Regions from separate parts of the Flexivirga oryzae genome, predicted to be linked through region 2. Evidence: riboswitches for the same ligand, from Rfam matches in the RefSeq annotation. Region 2 holds a riboswitch; the other holds the start of a gene.

Region 1 (7,618 bases), on a different contig from region 2:
TCTTCCGCGACGATGTCGATGTCGCCGTCCTGCAACGCGATCCGTTCGGCCGCGATGGCCAGCACGTCCTCGTCGTCGAGTGGCACGACGTCCTCGACACGGGACTTGCGTCCGCCGCCCCAGCCGGGCTTGAGGTCAAAGAGCTCCGGGCGCGCCAGACAGATCGTGAGCACCGGCAGATTGCGGCAGGCGGCGGCCAGCTGGGCGACGAAGTCGAGCTGGGCGTCGGTCGCCCAGTGCAGGTCGTCCCACACCGACGCCACCGGTGACGTCTCGCACAGCGCGCCGAGCAGCGTGTGCGCCGCCCAGACGACGTCCTCCACCGAGGTCTGGACATCGGACAGACCCACCGCGGAGCGCAGTCGCTGCAGCACCGGTGCCGCGGCGTCGCCGAGCAGCTGCTCGGCATACGACTCCCACTCACCGTCGAGGTTGTGCAGCCAGCTCGCCAACGGTGCGAAGGCAGCAGTGCTCATCGCGTCGGCGGCACCCACGACGACGCGAAGCCCGCCGTCGCTGCCCGCGGCGAACTGACGGATCAGCCGGGATTTGCCGATGCCGGCGTCGCCGACATACGTCAGCAACCAGCCCTCCCTGCGCGCCGCGGCTCGCTCGAGCAGCGCCGTGAGGTCGGCCAACTCGGCTGACCGGCCGACGAAAGCGGGCTCGCGCACCTCACGCGCCCGGTCCTGGTCGGCGGCGACCCGGAACACCTGCTGCGGCACCGTTTTGCCCTTGTGCAGGATCGCGCCGACGTCGTCGAGCACGATCGTGTCGCGGACCAGCTCGGCGACGGTGTCACCGACATACGTCTCGTCCGTGCCGGCCGCGGCCTCCAGCCGCTGGGCGGTGTTGACGGCGTCTCCGGTGACGGAGAACTGCCCGTCCGGCTGGTGGGTGACGAAGACCTCGCCGGAGTTGACGCCGATCCGGACGTGCAGACCGGACAGCTGCGCAACCGCCTGATGTATGCCGCCCGCGGCACGCACCGCACGGACGGCGTCGTCCTCACGCGTGTCGGGCACCCCGAAGACCGCCATCACGGCGTCGCCGATGAACTTCTCGACCGTGCCGCCGTGCTCCCAGATGACCTTGGAAACGGCGTCGAAGTAGCGTGCGAGACGCTCGCGCAACGCCTCCGGGTCAGCGCCTTCGCCGAGCGACGTCGAGCCGACGATGTCGCAGAACAGGATCACCACGTGCTTGCGCACCGGCGCCTGCAGACCGCCCTGGGCCACGGCAGCGCCGCAGGACGAACAGAAGCGCACCCCCTCCGCCAGCTCGGCCCCACATCGAGCGCATGTCGTCACGGGAGGCGAATCTACCGTCAGCGGCCGACAGGTACCGGAAAGGTGACGGTGCGGTGATTTCCGGCGGCGACGGCGGCGCTGCGCTGCTAGGTTGGCTCAGTTACCGGACTGGTGTCATTTCTGAAGGGGTTCCTCCATGGCAAGCGCGCAGCTGAAGCAGATCCTCGCGGGCATCGACCTGTTCGCGGGTCTGAGCCCGGCCGCCATCTCGCAGATCGCCGAGAGCGGCTCGACCTTCCGCAGCGGACCCGGCTCCAACGTCATCACCGAGGGCGCGAAGGAGAGCGGACTGCGGGTGGTGCTGTCCGGCTCGGCCGACGTCATCGTCGGAGGCGAGCAGCGCGGCCAGATCGGTGTCGGCGACTACGTCGGCGAGTTGTCGATGATCGACGGCGCACCCCGCTCGGCCACCATCACCGCCGGTCCGGAAGGTGTCGAGACGTTCGCACTGTCACCGATGGCGTTCATGCCGCTGGTCCGCGGCGACGCGGAGATCGCCACCGCCCTGCTCAAGACGCTGGTCGCGCGGCTGCGCAAGGTCGAGGCGGCCGCGCACAACTGAGCTCGCGAGGGACGCCCGACGAGGAGCGGCGCGAAAAGACTCAGTGACATTGAATGAACGGGCGGGAGCTTGCTCCCGCCCGTTCATTCAATGCGCGAAGTGCCGGGTGCCAGTGAAGTACATCGTGATGCCGGCGTCCTTCGCGGCGTCGATCACCTGCTGATCACGCAGCGAACCACCCGGCGCGACAACGGCTTTCACGCCTGCATCGATCAGCACCTGCAGCCCGTCGGCGAACGGGAAGAACGCGTCGGACGCTGCGACCGCGCCGCGCGCCCGCTCCTCACCGGCCCGGTCGACCGCGAGGTGGCAGGAGTCGACACGGTTGACCTGACCCATCCCGACACCGACGGACGCACCGCCGGAGGCCAGCAGGATCGCGTTGGATTTCACGGCGCGGATCGCCCGCCAGGCGAACTGCAGGTCCGCCAGCGTCGCGTCGTCCGCCGCCTCCCCCGACACCAGACGCCAGTTGGCTGCGTCGTCGCCGCCGGTGACGTTGCCGTCCTCGTCCGTGACCACGGCATCCACCTTGTCGATGCGCTGCATCAGCATGCCGCCGCTGATCGAGCGGATCTCGACCGGGTCACGCTGCTGCGCGTCCTGCGACGACAGCTTCAGCAGCCGGATCGCCTTGCGCTTGCTCAGGATGTCGACGACGCCGGGCTCGAAGTCGGGGGCGACCACGACCTCGGTGAAGATGTCCTTGACGGTCTCGGCCATCTCGACCGTCACCGGGCGGTTGGTGGCGATCACGCCGCCGAAGGCCGACATCGGGTCGCACGCGTGCGCCTTGCGGTGCGCGTCCGCGATGTCCGAACCCACTGCGATGCCACAGGGATTCGCGTGCTTGATGACCGCGACGGTCGGCTGGTCGCCGTGGTCGTATGCCGCCCGCACGGCCGCGTCGGCATCCACGTAGTTGTTGTACGACATTGCCTTGCCGAAGAGTTGCTCGGCCGACGCGATGCCCGGGCGCCAGTGCCGGTAGAGCGCGGCGCCCTGGTGCGGGTTCTCGCCGTACCGGAGGTCCTGCGCCTTGTCGAAGGTCGCACCCGACCAGTTCGGGAAGCCGGTGCCGTCGCTGGTGTCGACATACACGTTGCTCAGCCAGTTGGCGACCGTGTTGTCGTAGTCGGCGGTGTGCTGGAAAGCCTTGGCTGCCAGCAGCTTCCGCTCCTCCAGGGTGAAGCCTCCGGCGGCGACCGCCTCGAGCGTGGCAGCGTAGCTGTCGGGAGAGGTGACGATCGCGACGCTCGGGTGGTTCTTGGCCGCCGCGCGCACCATCGACGGCCCACCGATGTCGATCTGCTCGATGCACTCGTCCGGGGTGGCCCCGGAGGCGACGGTCGCGCGGAACGGGTAGAGGTTGGACACGACCAGCTCGAACGGTGCAACACCCAGGTCGTCGAGCTGCGAGAGGTGCTTCGGGACGCGCGTGTCCGCGAGGATGCCGGCGTGCACCTTCGGGTGCAGGGTCTTGACGCGGCCGTCGAGGCACTCGGGGAAACCGGTCAGGTCCTCGACCTTGGTCACCGGGATGCCGAGGCCGTCGATCAGGGCGGCGGAGCCACCGGTGGAGACGAGTTCGACGCCGGCCTCGTGCAGACCACGGGCCAGGTCTTCCAGACCGGTCTTGTCGTAGACGGAGATGAGTGCGCGCTGGATGGGGCGGCGGTCTTGCGGCTCGGACATGACTCTCCTCGCGAGGGTGGTCGAATCGATGCGCGCACCCAGGCGGGCGATGCACGCGACTCCACTCCCTGGTGGTTACCCCACCTGCGCCAGTCGTGTGGGATCAGGATAGCTGGTCTCGCTACACCCTCCCCCGCTGCGCTCCCCCGGGCACTCGACCCGCAGGATGCGCGATCCGCACGCGGCGGCCGTCCACCGAGAAGCCGTCACGCGCCATCCGGCCGACGTAGTCGACCAGTTGCGGACGTTCGACGGCCTTGATGCGCTCGGTCAGCGACTCGACCGTGTCGTCGTCCTCGACCGGCACCGCGCACTGCGCGACGATCGCGCCGGTGTCGACACCCGCGTCGACCACGAAAAGCGTTGCGCCGGCGAGCTTCACGCCATACTCCAGCGCATCGCGCGGGCCGTGTATGCCGGGAAAGCTCGGCAGCAGCGCGTTGTGACTGTTGAGGTAGCGCCCGCCGAACTCGGCCAGGAACCGCTCCCCCACGATCTTCAGGAAACCCGCCGACACCACCAGCGCGGGCTCGTATGCCGCCACCTGCTCGGTCAGCGCGGCGTCCCAGGCTGCGCGGTCGTCGTAGTCCTTGACGCGGCAGACGAAGGTCGGCACACCGGCACGCTCCGCCCGGGCAAGGCCTTCGATGTTCGGCCGGTCGGCGCCGACCGCAGCGATGCGCACGCCGTACGCCGGATCCTGCGCGGCGTCGAGCAACGCCTGGAGCAGGGTCCCCGATCCGGAGACGAGCACGACCACGGGCACCGGCTGAGAGTCGACCACGGGCCGCAGAGTAGCGCAGTCACCCCGAACCCCGGTTATGCACATCGCGCGCCATGCCGCGCGATGCGTCTAACGCCGTGACCGGAGCGTGTCGTACATCCGGCGGACCTGCAGCAGGAATTCCTGTGGCGCCAGCCGCAGGCCGATCACCGGTATCCGCAACACCCGCTCACCCGCGACGACCCGCTCGTTCTGCCGCAGCGCATCGTCGACGGGGTTGAGTGCGAGCGTGTGATGACCGCCGTCGATCTCGACCACCAGGCCGACGTCGTCCCACCGGACGTCGAGATAGACGCGGCCGTTCGGCCCTGTGCACACCGCCTGCCGAGTGGGTTCGGGCAGCCCGGCACCGCGGGCCATCCGGGCGAAGTCGAGCTCGCCGAGGGAGTGTGCACCGTCGGTGACATCGGCGATGACCGCAGCCAGGAACGCCCGGCGTGGCGACCGCGTCACTCCCCGCCAGGCCAGCGCGAGCCGTGCCGCGGTCGTCATCCGCTGCTGCATCGGCAGGCAGATGAGCAGCGCCGCCTGCCGATCACTCACCGCCCACTGCGCGGCGTGGATCGTCGCCACCTCCACCACAACCCTGGGGATCCCTGCCCCCAACGCCGGATCCGGCTCTCGCACCGTGTGCAACGTGACACCGTCGACGCGGTGATACCGGTTCCTGGCCGGCAGCGAGACGTCGATGGTGCGCACGGTGAAGCCGCGCAAGCCGTGCGCGACGAGCGCAGCCGCCCCATCGAGACGAGCACCCGATCCGCTCTCCCACAAGGCGCGCCACCATGACGCCGGCTGACCGAGGTCCGGTGAACCGATCGCCACCGTGTGCCGGCCCACCTTGAACCACCGGCCGGCGGCGACCTCATTGCGTATGGCGTCCCGCCCGATGCCGTGGTGCGCCAGGGCAACCCGGTGCACGACGCCACCGTGCTCCGCGGCCAGCTCGGCCGCCGTGATGCGCCGGTCTGCGCCATACCGCAGCGGCATTCCGACCACGACATGTGCCGTCGATCGTCGCTGCGTCATGGGCACGATGCTGGCCGATCCACCGGATCGGCGCTTTCGTGCTGTGGATAACGCGCTACGCGTCGCTCGCGATGGACAGAACGCGCGCCATACCGCGCGATGTGCATAACCGGGGCCGCGCGGACCCCCGGCGTCCCGTCAGCGGCGCAGCGCCCGCTTCCAGTGCAGGAACAGCGTCGCGACGAGCGCGCCGAGCAGCAGTTCCACCACCAGCAACGGCACGATCAGCAACGACGGGCCGATGTAGTCCAGCGAGCCACCGCTGACGCCGGCGGTCGACAGCCAGCTCAGCACCAGCACGATCAGCGCGGTGAGTCCGGCGGCCTGGGCCGCGGTCACGACCTTCGTCTTCAGCGATGCGTAGGTCGTCAGGTTGCTCAGTGCGCGATGGCCCACGAAACAGCCCAGCAGCACCGGCAGCAGCGGCGCGAGGTTGGTGCCGGTGGGCAGCGGTCCGGCGCCCGGCACCGCACCCAGCACGGGGATCATCGGCAGCACGCCGCCGTGGACCGAGGTGCTGCCGACGCTGACCGCGCCCAGTTGCACCGAGGCGCCGGTGGCCCAGCCGCCCGCCCAGAGCGCGAGGTTGGGCAACGCCGCCAGTTGGCCGACCCACAGCACGACCCCGCCGAGGATGCCCGGCTGGAGCTGCCCGTTGAGCTCCCCGACCTGCGAAGCGTGTGTCACCGCCAGCACGAGCACGATCACGGCGCCGATCCCCAGATAGCCGAGCACGCCCTGCGTGGCGGGGCGCAACGCGCGGCGCGTCGACAGCGAAAGATGGTCATCGACGAACGTCTTGGCCTGTTCGGCGACCGGTTCGTCACTGCGCAGCAGCGCCCACGCACAGCCCGCGGCGCCGACCACGATCGCGCCGGGCAGCACCGTCACCAGGTTGGGGTGGGCCGGGCCGCTCAACGCGAGGCCGGTGATGACCAGGCCCGCCACGACATACCCCAGGATGTATGACGAGGGCCCCTCCCACCACGCACCGGATCGCCCGGACAGGTGGGTGAGCATCGCCTTGGCCGCCATCCGGGCGAACACCACAGCGAGCGCGGTGAGCACCAGCGGCGCAAAGGTGACCGAGTGCGACGCACCTGCGGCGACCGCGACGTGGCCGCGGTGCGCGAGCGCCCAGCCGTCCCCGCTGAAGCTCAGGGCATCGGTCCACGACGTGGTGCTGTGCGGATCGGCGGCCCACGCCGCCATCACCGGCACGATCAGCACCAGGCCGAGCGTGATCGCCCCGACCGCTCCGTACCCGGCAGCGATCGCGAGCTGCAGCCAGTCGCGGGGCTCTCGGGAGGTCGCCGGAGTGGGCAGGGTGCTGCGGGCGCGATCCAGGAGGCTCATGTTGCCTGCCATGGTCGCCGCCCACCGCACGCACGTCGCGCAGGCACGCCGTTGATCCCCAGAATGCGAGCCACGACACCGGGCCGACCCCACGCCACCGGGTACTGTCACGGGGCATGGACCCGTGGCTGGCCGGCGTGATCGCTGGCTGCGTCGCGGCGCCGGTGGCGGTGTTGCTGCGGACCCGGCTGCGCACCGAGCGGCACCGCCGCGACGACGAGGCGGACACGCCCACCCGCAGCCACGCCTGGCTGCTGGTCGCGCTACCGGTGACGGCCCTTCTCGTCGGACATGCACTCACCGACACCCACAGCGCCGGCGTCGCGGTCGCCTACTGCTGCAGCCTGCCGGTCCTGGCCGCGCTCGCCGCGATCGACCTGGACGTTCACCGGCTCCCGGACGCGCTCACCCTCCCGCTCGTGCCGCTCGCGATCCTCATCGCGGCGGTCTGCAGCGCCGTCACCGGCGAGTGGTTCCCCCTGCTGCGTGCGGTGCTCGCCGGGGTGTGCCTGCCGGCGGCATACCTCGTGATGGTGCTGGCGTCGCCGGGCGGCGCAGGCCTCGGCCTCGGCGACGTCAAGCTCGCGGCCGGCCTGGGTGTGCTGCTGGGCCGGCTGTCCTGGTCCGCGGTGCTCGCGGGCACGGTGAGTGGCTTCGTCCTCGGTGGGCTCTGGGCGGCCGGGCTGCTGCTCAGCCGCCGGGCGACGCGGCACTCGCACATCGCGTTCGGCCCGTTCATGATCGGTGGCGCGATCGTCGCGCTGCTCGGCGGTGGTTGACCCCTGGCCCCGGTCCCGACGACCGACAGGAGCACACACGCACCGAGCGGAGTACACGATCCGCTGGATCGTGTACTCCGCTCGGTCAGGTAGTGCTCCCCTC
Region 2 (7,618 bases):
TCACCCACCGGCAACGGCCGGCGACGGCGGGTGGGATCACCTTCGTCAACGTCGAGGACGAGTCCGGGATCCTGAATGTCATTGTTTCGCGCGGTGTTTGGCACCGTTATCGCCGCATCGCGCGCGCCTCGCCGGCCATGGTGGTGCGCGGGATCCTGGAGCGCTCCGAGGACGGCGTCACCAACCTGCTCGCGGACCGCCTGGAGCACCTCACGATCCACGTGCGCACCAAGTCCCGCGACTTCCAGTGACGACAGATGATCTCAACCGCGGACCCGTGCCAGGAAGACCCATTCCTTGCCCGGCCGGTCCGGTGCATCCCGGACCTCGACGACGTCGAAGCCGTGCGTGTCGAGGTCGTGCACGAGTTCGTCATACTCGCGAAAACGCAGTGTCGACGCGGATTCGATCACGTCTCCGTCCATCACCGTCACGGATTCGAACGTCACGAGCGGCAGCGCCACCTCGGTCACGGTGCGGCTGACGACGGAGCGCTTGCCATCGGGATGGATCCTCGCGGTCTCCGGCACCTCCCACGTCTCCCAGTCACGCACCTCGGGTCGTCGTGTCTCGAAGACGAACCACCCGCCACCGGCCAACACCCCACGTATGGCGCCCAACGTCAGCACCCAGTCCGCGTCGTCCACGAAGACCTGCGCGACGTTGCCGGTCATCATGGCGAGATCCGCACCGCTCACCCGCCCGGCAAGCGCCGTCGCGTCGCCCTCGACCCACGTGACACCGTCGGAGTACGGCTTCGACCGCGCCACGCCGAGGGACGCAACCGCCGGGTCCACACCGACCACCTCGAGACCACGTTCCGCGAGAAGCACTGCGAGACAGCCGGTTCCGCAGCCGACGTCGACGACACGATGGGCGTCCAGCTCCTCGACGATCGCCGCGTAGACCTCCAGGTCGCTACGGTCGTCGTCGAAGGCGTCATACAGGACGGCCAGGCGAGGATCGGCGAAGACAGCATCGGGTGCACGCATGCCACGACCGTATGGCGCCCGCATCATCACCGCACGCGATTTCCACGACGCACGCCTGGCCGGACTAGCCTGCGAACATGCTTACCGCGATCCACACACTCATCTATTCGTCGGATCCGCCTGCCACGCGGGCATTCTTCCGCGACGTGCTGCAGTGGCCGTTCGTCAGCGATGCGGCATCCAGCGAGCCGGGCAATGACCCCGGCGATGCTGCGAGCTGGCTCATCTTCGGCACCGGGCCGAGCGAGCTCGGCGTCCATCCGCTGATGCCGAGCGACGGCCGCGGCACGCCCCGGCACGAGATCAGCCTGGTCTGCGACGACATCGCCGCAACGGTCGCGGAGCTGACCGCTCGCGGCGCGCGTTTCCGCGGTGAGCCCGAGGACCGCGGTTACGGCATCGCCGCCGACGTCGAGGTACCCGGCACCAACGACATCCAGATCTACGAGCCGCGCCACACGGTCGCGTACGACCTGCCGAGGAACGCTTAGAGCAGCTGCGCGGCGGCCGATCTCGGCAGGCATTCACTCAGCGTCACGCCCTCGCACCCAGCCGGGGCTGTCAGTGGTCGATGTTCTACTGGACACATGATCGAGATGGCACAGCGAACGACACCTGGCACAGGAGCGGATCCCGCCCTGCCACAGGCTGATTCGCCTGCCAACGTCGCGATGAACGCCGCCCGCGAGGAGCTCGCGCTCATCAGTGCACAACTCAACGACGGGCACACCCAGCTGGTCACCCTCATGCGACGCGTGCTGGCCGAAGACCTGTGGTGCGGCGCCGGGTTCCGGTCACCGGAGCAATGGCTGACGGCGTATGCCGGGCTCACCTGGTCCTCCGCGCACGACATCGTCCGCATCGCCGAGCGCTGCGCCGACCTGCCCAGCATGCGCCGGCTGCTCGACGCCGGCCGGCTCACTCTCGGCCTGGCTGCCGTCATCGCCAAGTACACCCCAGCGGCCTACGACGCCGACGTCGCCGAGTTCGCGTCATACACGACAGTCACGCAGCTACGAAGGGCGTTGTGCCGCTATGAGTTCCACACCGAGGGGCCCGATTCGTCCTCCGCTGAGACGACGGACGGCACCACGGACCAGGACAGTGTGGTGCTGCCGGGCGAGGCCGCCGACGACGAGGAGCAAGTGGCCGCCGCCTCCGACGCGGCCGCAGACCGCGCGCCGGACCAGTTCGACCCGACAACTGCGCCGCCACGCCTCGACATGCATTACACCGCGGGCCGATTCCACCTCACCTACGACGCGCCCGCCGACATCGGGGCGCTCGTCGAGCAGGCGCTGCTGGAGGCCAAGGACACCCTCTTCCACCTGGCCACACCCACCGACCGGGCCACGAACCACAAGACCGACCCCGGCACCACCGCGTGCGGCAAGAACCCGACCGACCCGGCCACGTCACGCAAGGGCGCGACGTTCGGTGAGGCGTTCGGCCTGATGGCGCAACGCTCCCTCGATGCCGGTGCCCCGCTCGGACACTCTCGCGCCAGCCGCTACCGCGTCTATCTGCACCTGGACACCCTGGGCAACACCTGGATCAACAAGTCCTGTGCCCTGCCACCGTCGCTGCGGGCTCGCGTCCTGTGCGACGGGGTCATCCAGCCGATCTGGGAGGCCGAGGGCAAACCGGTCAGCGTCGGCCGCGCGCAACGGATCGTGCCGGCTCGGACCCGACGACTGCTGGAGGACCGCGATCGTGGCTGTCGGCATCCAGGCTGCCTCGCGATGCACCACCTCGAGGCTCACCACCTCGATCACTGGATCGACGGTGGCTCGACCGATGCCGACCGGATGATCATGCTCTGCCCCTACCACCACGACGAGCATCACCGAGGCACCTTCGTCATGGTCGGCGACCCGACAAGGCCAGGCGGTGTCACCTTCACGGCACGCGACGGGACGAAACTACGACCCGACTTCCGTGCCCACACTCCAACACCTGCGCCAGTCAGCCCCTACGCCGGACCGACGAACGAGAAGCTACAACTGTCTCTCGTCCGATTCGACCCGCACCGGCAGCCAGAGGGTCCGACGCCAGAACAACATCCGGACTCCTCGCCGCCCTAGGACACCCGCCGTTCCGCCGCAGTCACGGTCTGCTCCATCAACACCGCGATCGTCATCGGGCCCACTCCGCCGGGTACCGGCGTGATGTATGACGCCCGCGACGCCGCAGCCGAGAACTCCACGTCACCAACGTTTCCCGGGTTGTACCCGGCGTCCATCACGACCGCGCCCGGCTTGATCCACGCGCCGCGAATGAGCTCGGGGCGCCCGACCGCAGCCACCACGATGTCCGCCTCGGCGACGTGCGCGCCGAGGTCGACCGTCCGCGAGTGACAGAACGTGACGGTGGCGTCCCGCGCGAGCAACAGCAGTCCGACCGGCTTGCCGAGGATCGCGCTGCGGCCGACGACGCACACGCGTTTGCCGGCGATCGGTAGCTGGTAGGCGTCGAGCAGCCGAACAATGCCCTCCGGTGTGCAGGAGTGGAACCCCTCGGCGGACAGCCCCATTGCCGCGAAGCTGGCCATCGTCACGCCGTCGACGTCCTTGCCGGGAGCGATCGCCTCGAAGACCGCGATCTCGTCGACCTGAGCGGGCGCCGGGTGCTGCACGAGAATGCCGTCGACCGTGTCGTCCTCGGACAACGCGCGCACCGCGGCGACAGCCTCCGCGGTGGTCGTCTCGGCAGGTAACTGCACGCGGCGGGACTCCAGCCCGAGCTGCCCGGCACGCCGTTGCTTCATCCGCACGTACGTGTGCGACGCGGGGTCGTCGCCGATCAGCACCGTGGCGAGGCAGGCCGGACGTCCCTGCGCTGCAGCGAAATTCGCGGCTCGTTCGGCGACCTCACCGAAGATCTTCCGGGACACGGCAGCGCCGTCCAGGATCTGTGCGGTAGTGGCCATCAGTCGACTCCTCGGATAGGAGTCGTACCCAGGCGGGCGATACGACGAACTCACACTCCCCGGTGGTGACCCACCCGTCGCCAGTCGTGTTGCCACCAGGGTAGCGAACCGCCGACGCGCCGGTTGACGGTCCAGCCCACCGTTGACGGTCCAGCCCACCGTTGACGGCGAAACCGGCGGTTGACCCCGATATTGCGCCGTCAGCCGCCGTTTCGAGCGTCAGCCGCGAGCCGGGCGCCCGATCCGCTCACGCGGCCGGCGCGGGACCGGTAGTGTCGCCGACCCGCAACGTCACCGGCACGACCACATCGCTGACCGGATCGCCGGCCAGCAGCGCACGCACGGTCTCCCCCACGGTGCGGCCCTTGTCGAGCGGGTGCTGGTCGACGGTGGTGAGCGTTCGGGAGAACCACGGCAACGCCACTCCGTCCCAGCCGGTCACCGACAGGTCGTCGGGCACCCGCAGCCCCCGGTCGACCGCGGCCTGCACGACGCCCGCCGCGAGCAGGTCGCTCTGCGCGACGATCGCGGTGGGCCGCGACGGCGCGTCCAGCAACAGCCCGGCCGCGGCATACCCGGCGTCGAAGTCCGGCTCCTGCGCCTCGATCAGCGCGGCCGAGGCGAAGACGTCACGTACCCCGAACGCCCGGTCCCGGGTGTCCGGGAAGTGGCTCTGCCGGACCTGGGCGATGGTGCGAGGGCCGGTGCCGTTCCCCCACTTCAGCGGCATCATCACGTGACCGACCCGCCGGTGCCCCAGACCGTGGAGCAACTGCGCCACCTCCCGCGACGCGGCGCGCTCGTCGGCCGTGACCTGCACGATGCCCTCCCCACGCGGTGCGCCGGTGCCGACGATCGGGGTGCCGCGAGCCGCGAACTGCGCTGCCAACTCGTTGTTCTCGTCGCCACACAGCATGAAGACCGCGGCGTCCGCCGCGACCCGGGAGACCTGCGGACCGCTGTCACCGCTGCCCTCGGCGGAGTCCGGCAGCAGCAGCAGGCCGCAGCCCATCTCCCCGACCACCTGCGAGAGGCCGTCCAGCACGGACACGACATACGGGTCGCGGAAGGCGTGCAGGATGCGGCGCTCGACGACCGCCGCGATGACACCGCTGCGCCCCTGCCGCAGAGAAGACGCCATCGGGTCCGGCCCGCCGTACCCGAGCTGTACGGCGGCAGCGCGCACACGTGCGGCCGTGTCGGCGGCAACGGGCTTGTTGCCGCTGAACACCAACGACGCCGTCGAGATCGCGACACCGGCCAGTTCGGCGACGTCGCGGAGCGTCACCCGTGACGCGCCTCCGGCTTGACCTCCAACGGACATGAGGAGCAGACTATCGAATCGATTCGATCGAATCGATTCGACGACGCCGACAGAGCGAGAAGGAACGTCATGACCATGACCGAGCGGGGGGCAGCACCCGTCGCCACCCGACCGGCGATCGCGGACATCCGCAGGTCCTCGCTCGCCGTCACCGTCATGTTCGCACTCAACGGTGCGGCATTCGCGACCTTCGCATCGCGGCTGCCGGACGTGAAGTCCCTGCTCGCACTCTCCGCGGCCGGTCTCGGACTCTTCCTCATCGCCGGATCGATCGGCAGCGTCATCGGCCTGCCGATGTCCGGCTGGGTCACCGGCCGGCTCGGCTCCCGGGTCGCCGTACGCCTCGCACTGCTGGTCACGACGATGTCCTACATCGGCACCGCGGCCGCGGTCTCGGCCCACCTGCTGTGGCTGGCCGTGCCGTGCATGGCGGTCACCGGCTGGGGCATCGGGCTCTGGGACGTCGCGATGAACCTCGAGGGAGCGATCACCGAGCGCCACCTGCGGCGCTCGATCATGCCGCGCTACCACGCGATGTTCAGCGGCGGCACCGTGCTCGCCGCGCTCATCGGCGCGGGCGCCACCGCGGCCCGGGTCCCGGTGTGGCTGCACGTGGGACTTGTCATGTGTCTGATCGCAGCTGCCGGGATGTGGGCGTCCCGCGCCTTCAGCACGTTGCCCCGACTCGCCGACAAGGCGACCGAATCCCCCTCTGGCAAACAGGTTTCGCATCTCAGCGTCTGGCGCGACCCACGGGTCCTGCTCATCGGCGTCGTCACCCTGGTGGCCGCGTTCACCGAGGGCACGGCCAACGACTGGATGTCCATCGCCTTCGTCGAGGGTCATCACGTACCCAAGTGGGCGGGAGTGCTCGCGTTCGCCACGTTCCTCGCCTGTATGACGGCAGGGCGTCTCATCGGCACCCGCCTGCTCGACCGGTTCGGCCGGGTCCCGGTGCTGCGCGTCTGCTTCGCGCTCGCCATCCTCGGCTGTCTCGTCGTCGTGTTCGGTCCGACCGCCCTCGCGTATGCCGGCATCCTGGTCTGGGGTGTCGGAGTGTCGCTCGGCTTCCCGGTGGGCATGAGCGCGGCCGCCGACGACCCGGCCCGCGCGAACGCGCGCATCTCGGTGATCAGCACCATCGCCTACACCGCCTTCCTCGCCGGCCCGCCCCTGCTCGGCCTGCTGGGCGAACACGTCGGCGTGCTGCACGCCATGCTCGCCGTGGGTGCCGCCGCGACGGTCGCGCTCGCCCTCGTCCCGGTCGTCCGCGAGCCCGACAGCACATCCGCCACCTCTTGATCGACCGGCAACCACTCCATCCTTTCTGCCGAGAGCAGAAAGGATGGAGTTCGCGCGCGCCCCGGGGTTAGCGTCGATCCATGGGTGAAGTGCGACAACTCCGGCAAACTCCGACGGTCGAGCCGCTCTGGCGGGATGTCCTCGGCGCCCAGTTGCGCCTGCTGCGCACCCGCAGGCACCGCACGATCACCACGACCGCCCGCCGGGCCGGCATCTCCGCCCAATACCTCTCCGAGGTGGAGCGCGGCCGCAAGGACCCGTCCTCGGAGATCGTGGCGGCCATTGCCGGCGCCCTCGACAGCACGGTCGCCGAGATCACCGACCTCACGACCCGCGAACTGCGCCGGGCCACCGCGCAGCAGGCCCGGGCCGAGCAGCTCCTCGAGCTGCGCAGCACGGCCCACCGGTCCGCGACGTCGATCCGCGGGCCGGTGGCGCTGGCCGCCTGAGACGCTCACTGGCTGCGGTAGGCCATCACTTCGTCCGCGAGCCCGTAGTCCACCGCCGCCTGCGGCGTGAAGATCCGGTCCCGGTCGGTGTCCTTGCGCAGCGCCTCGACGGTGCGGCCGGTGTGCCGGGCCAGCACCTCCTCCGCTTCCGACCGCAGCCGGATCACCTCGTCGGCCGCCAGGATGATGTCGGGTATGGCGCCCCGACCGCTCCCGGACGGCTGGTGCAACAACACCCGGGAGTGCGGCAGCACGCTGCGCTTGCCGGGCTTCCCGGCCGCCAGCAGGATCGCGGCCGTCGAGCACGCCTGTCCGACACACGTCGTCGCGACCGGGGAGCGGACGAACTGCATCGCGTCATACACCGCGAAGGTCGCGGTCAGCGATCCCCCCGGCGAGTTGATGTACAGGTTGATCTCCTGGTCCGGCGCCGTCGACTCCAGGTGCAGGATCTGCGCGATCAGCGCGTTCGAGACGCCGTCGTCGATCTCGGTGCCGAGGTAGACGATCCGTTCGGCGAGCAGGTGACTGTAGACGTCCATCACCCGGTCACCACGCGGTGAGGAGGCGATGACGTTCGGGATGGTGTAGGAACTCATGATGCTGAAACCCCCAGTCCTAC

Evidence for each region. Region 2 has a riboswitch for ZMP and ZTP ahead of FHU39_RS22795 (bifunctional 5,10-methylenetetrahydrofolate dehydrogenase/5,10-methenyltetrahydrofolate cyclohydrolase). Riboswitches for the same ligand answer to the same signal wherever they lie in the genome.
Region 1: it holds a riboswitch for ZMP and ZTP, as region 2 does, so the genes downstream of both, purH (bifunctional phosphoribosylaminoimidazolecarboxamide formyltransferase/IMP cyclohydrolase) here and FHU39_RS22795 (bifunctional 5,10-methylenetetrahydrofolate dehydrogenase/5,10-methenyltetrahydrofolate cyclohydrolase) in region 2, are expected to answer to the same signal.

What each region holds. Positions count from the first base shown of each region.
Region 1 covers NZ_JACHVQ010000001.1:2,695,046-2,702,663, forward strand. The annotation lists gene FHU39_RS12695 (adenylate/guanylate cyclase domain-containing protein) at 1-1,310, opposite strand, end outside; gene FHU39_RS12700 (cyclic nucleotide-binding domain-containing protein) at 1,447-1,872, shown strand; gene purH (bifunctional phosphoribosylaminoimidazolecarboxamide formyltransferase/IMP cyclohydrolase) at 1,960-3,567, opposite strand; ZMP/ZTP riboswitch at 3,597-3,674, opposite strand; gene purN (phosphoribosylglycinamide formyltransferase) at 3,689-4,351, opposite strand; gene FHU39_RS12715 (endonuclease domain-containing protein) at 4,421-5,380, opposite strand; gene FHU39_RS12720 (cell division protein PerM) at 5,519-6,736, opposite strand; gene FHU39_RS12725 (prepilin peptidase) at 6,853-7,515, shown strand.
Region 2 covers NZ_JACHVQ010000006.1:64,242-71,859, forward strand. The annotation lists gene FHU39_RS22775 (error-prone DNA polymerase) at 1-251, shown strand, start outside; gene FHU39_RS22780 (class I SAM-dependent methyltransferase) at 264-992, opposite strand; gene FHU39_RS22785 (VOC family protein) at 1,070-1,483, shown strand; gene FHU39_RS22790 (HNH endonuclease signature motif containing protein) at 1,580-3,076, shown strand; gene FHU39_RS22795 (bifunctional 5,10-methylenetetrahydrofolate dehydrogenase/5,10-methenyltetrahydrofolate cyclohydrolase) at 3,073-3,921, opposite strand; ZMP/ZTP riboswitch at 3,941-4,019, opposite strand; gene FHU39_RS22800 (LacI family DNA-binding transcriptional regulator) at 4,169-5,245, opposite strand; gene FHU39_RS22805 (MFS transporter) at 5,321-6,547, shown strand; gene FHU39_RS22810 (helix-turn-helix domain-containing protein) at 6,628-6,996, shown strand; gene FHU39_RS22815 (ClpP family protease) at 7,002-7,595, opposite strand; gene FHU39_RS22820 (ClpP family protease) at 7,592-7,618, opposite strand, start outside.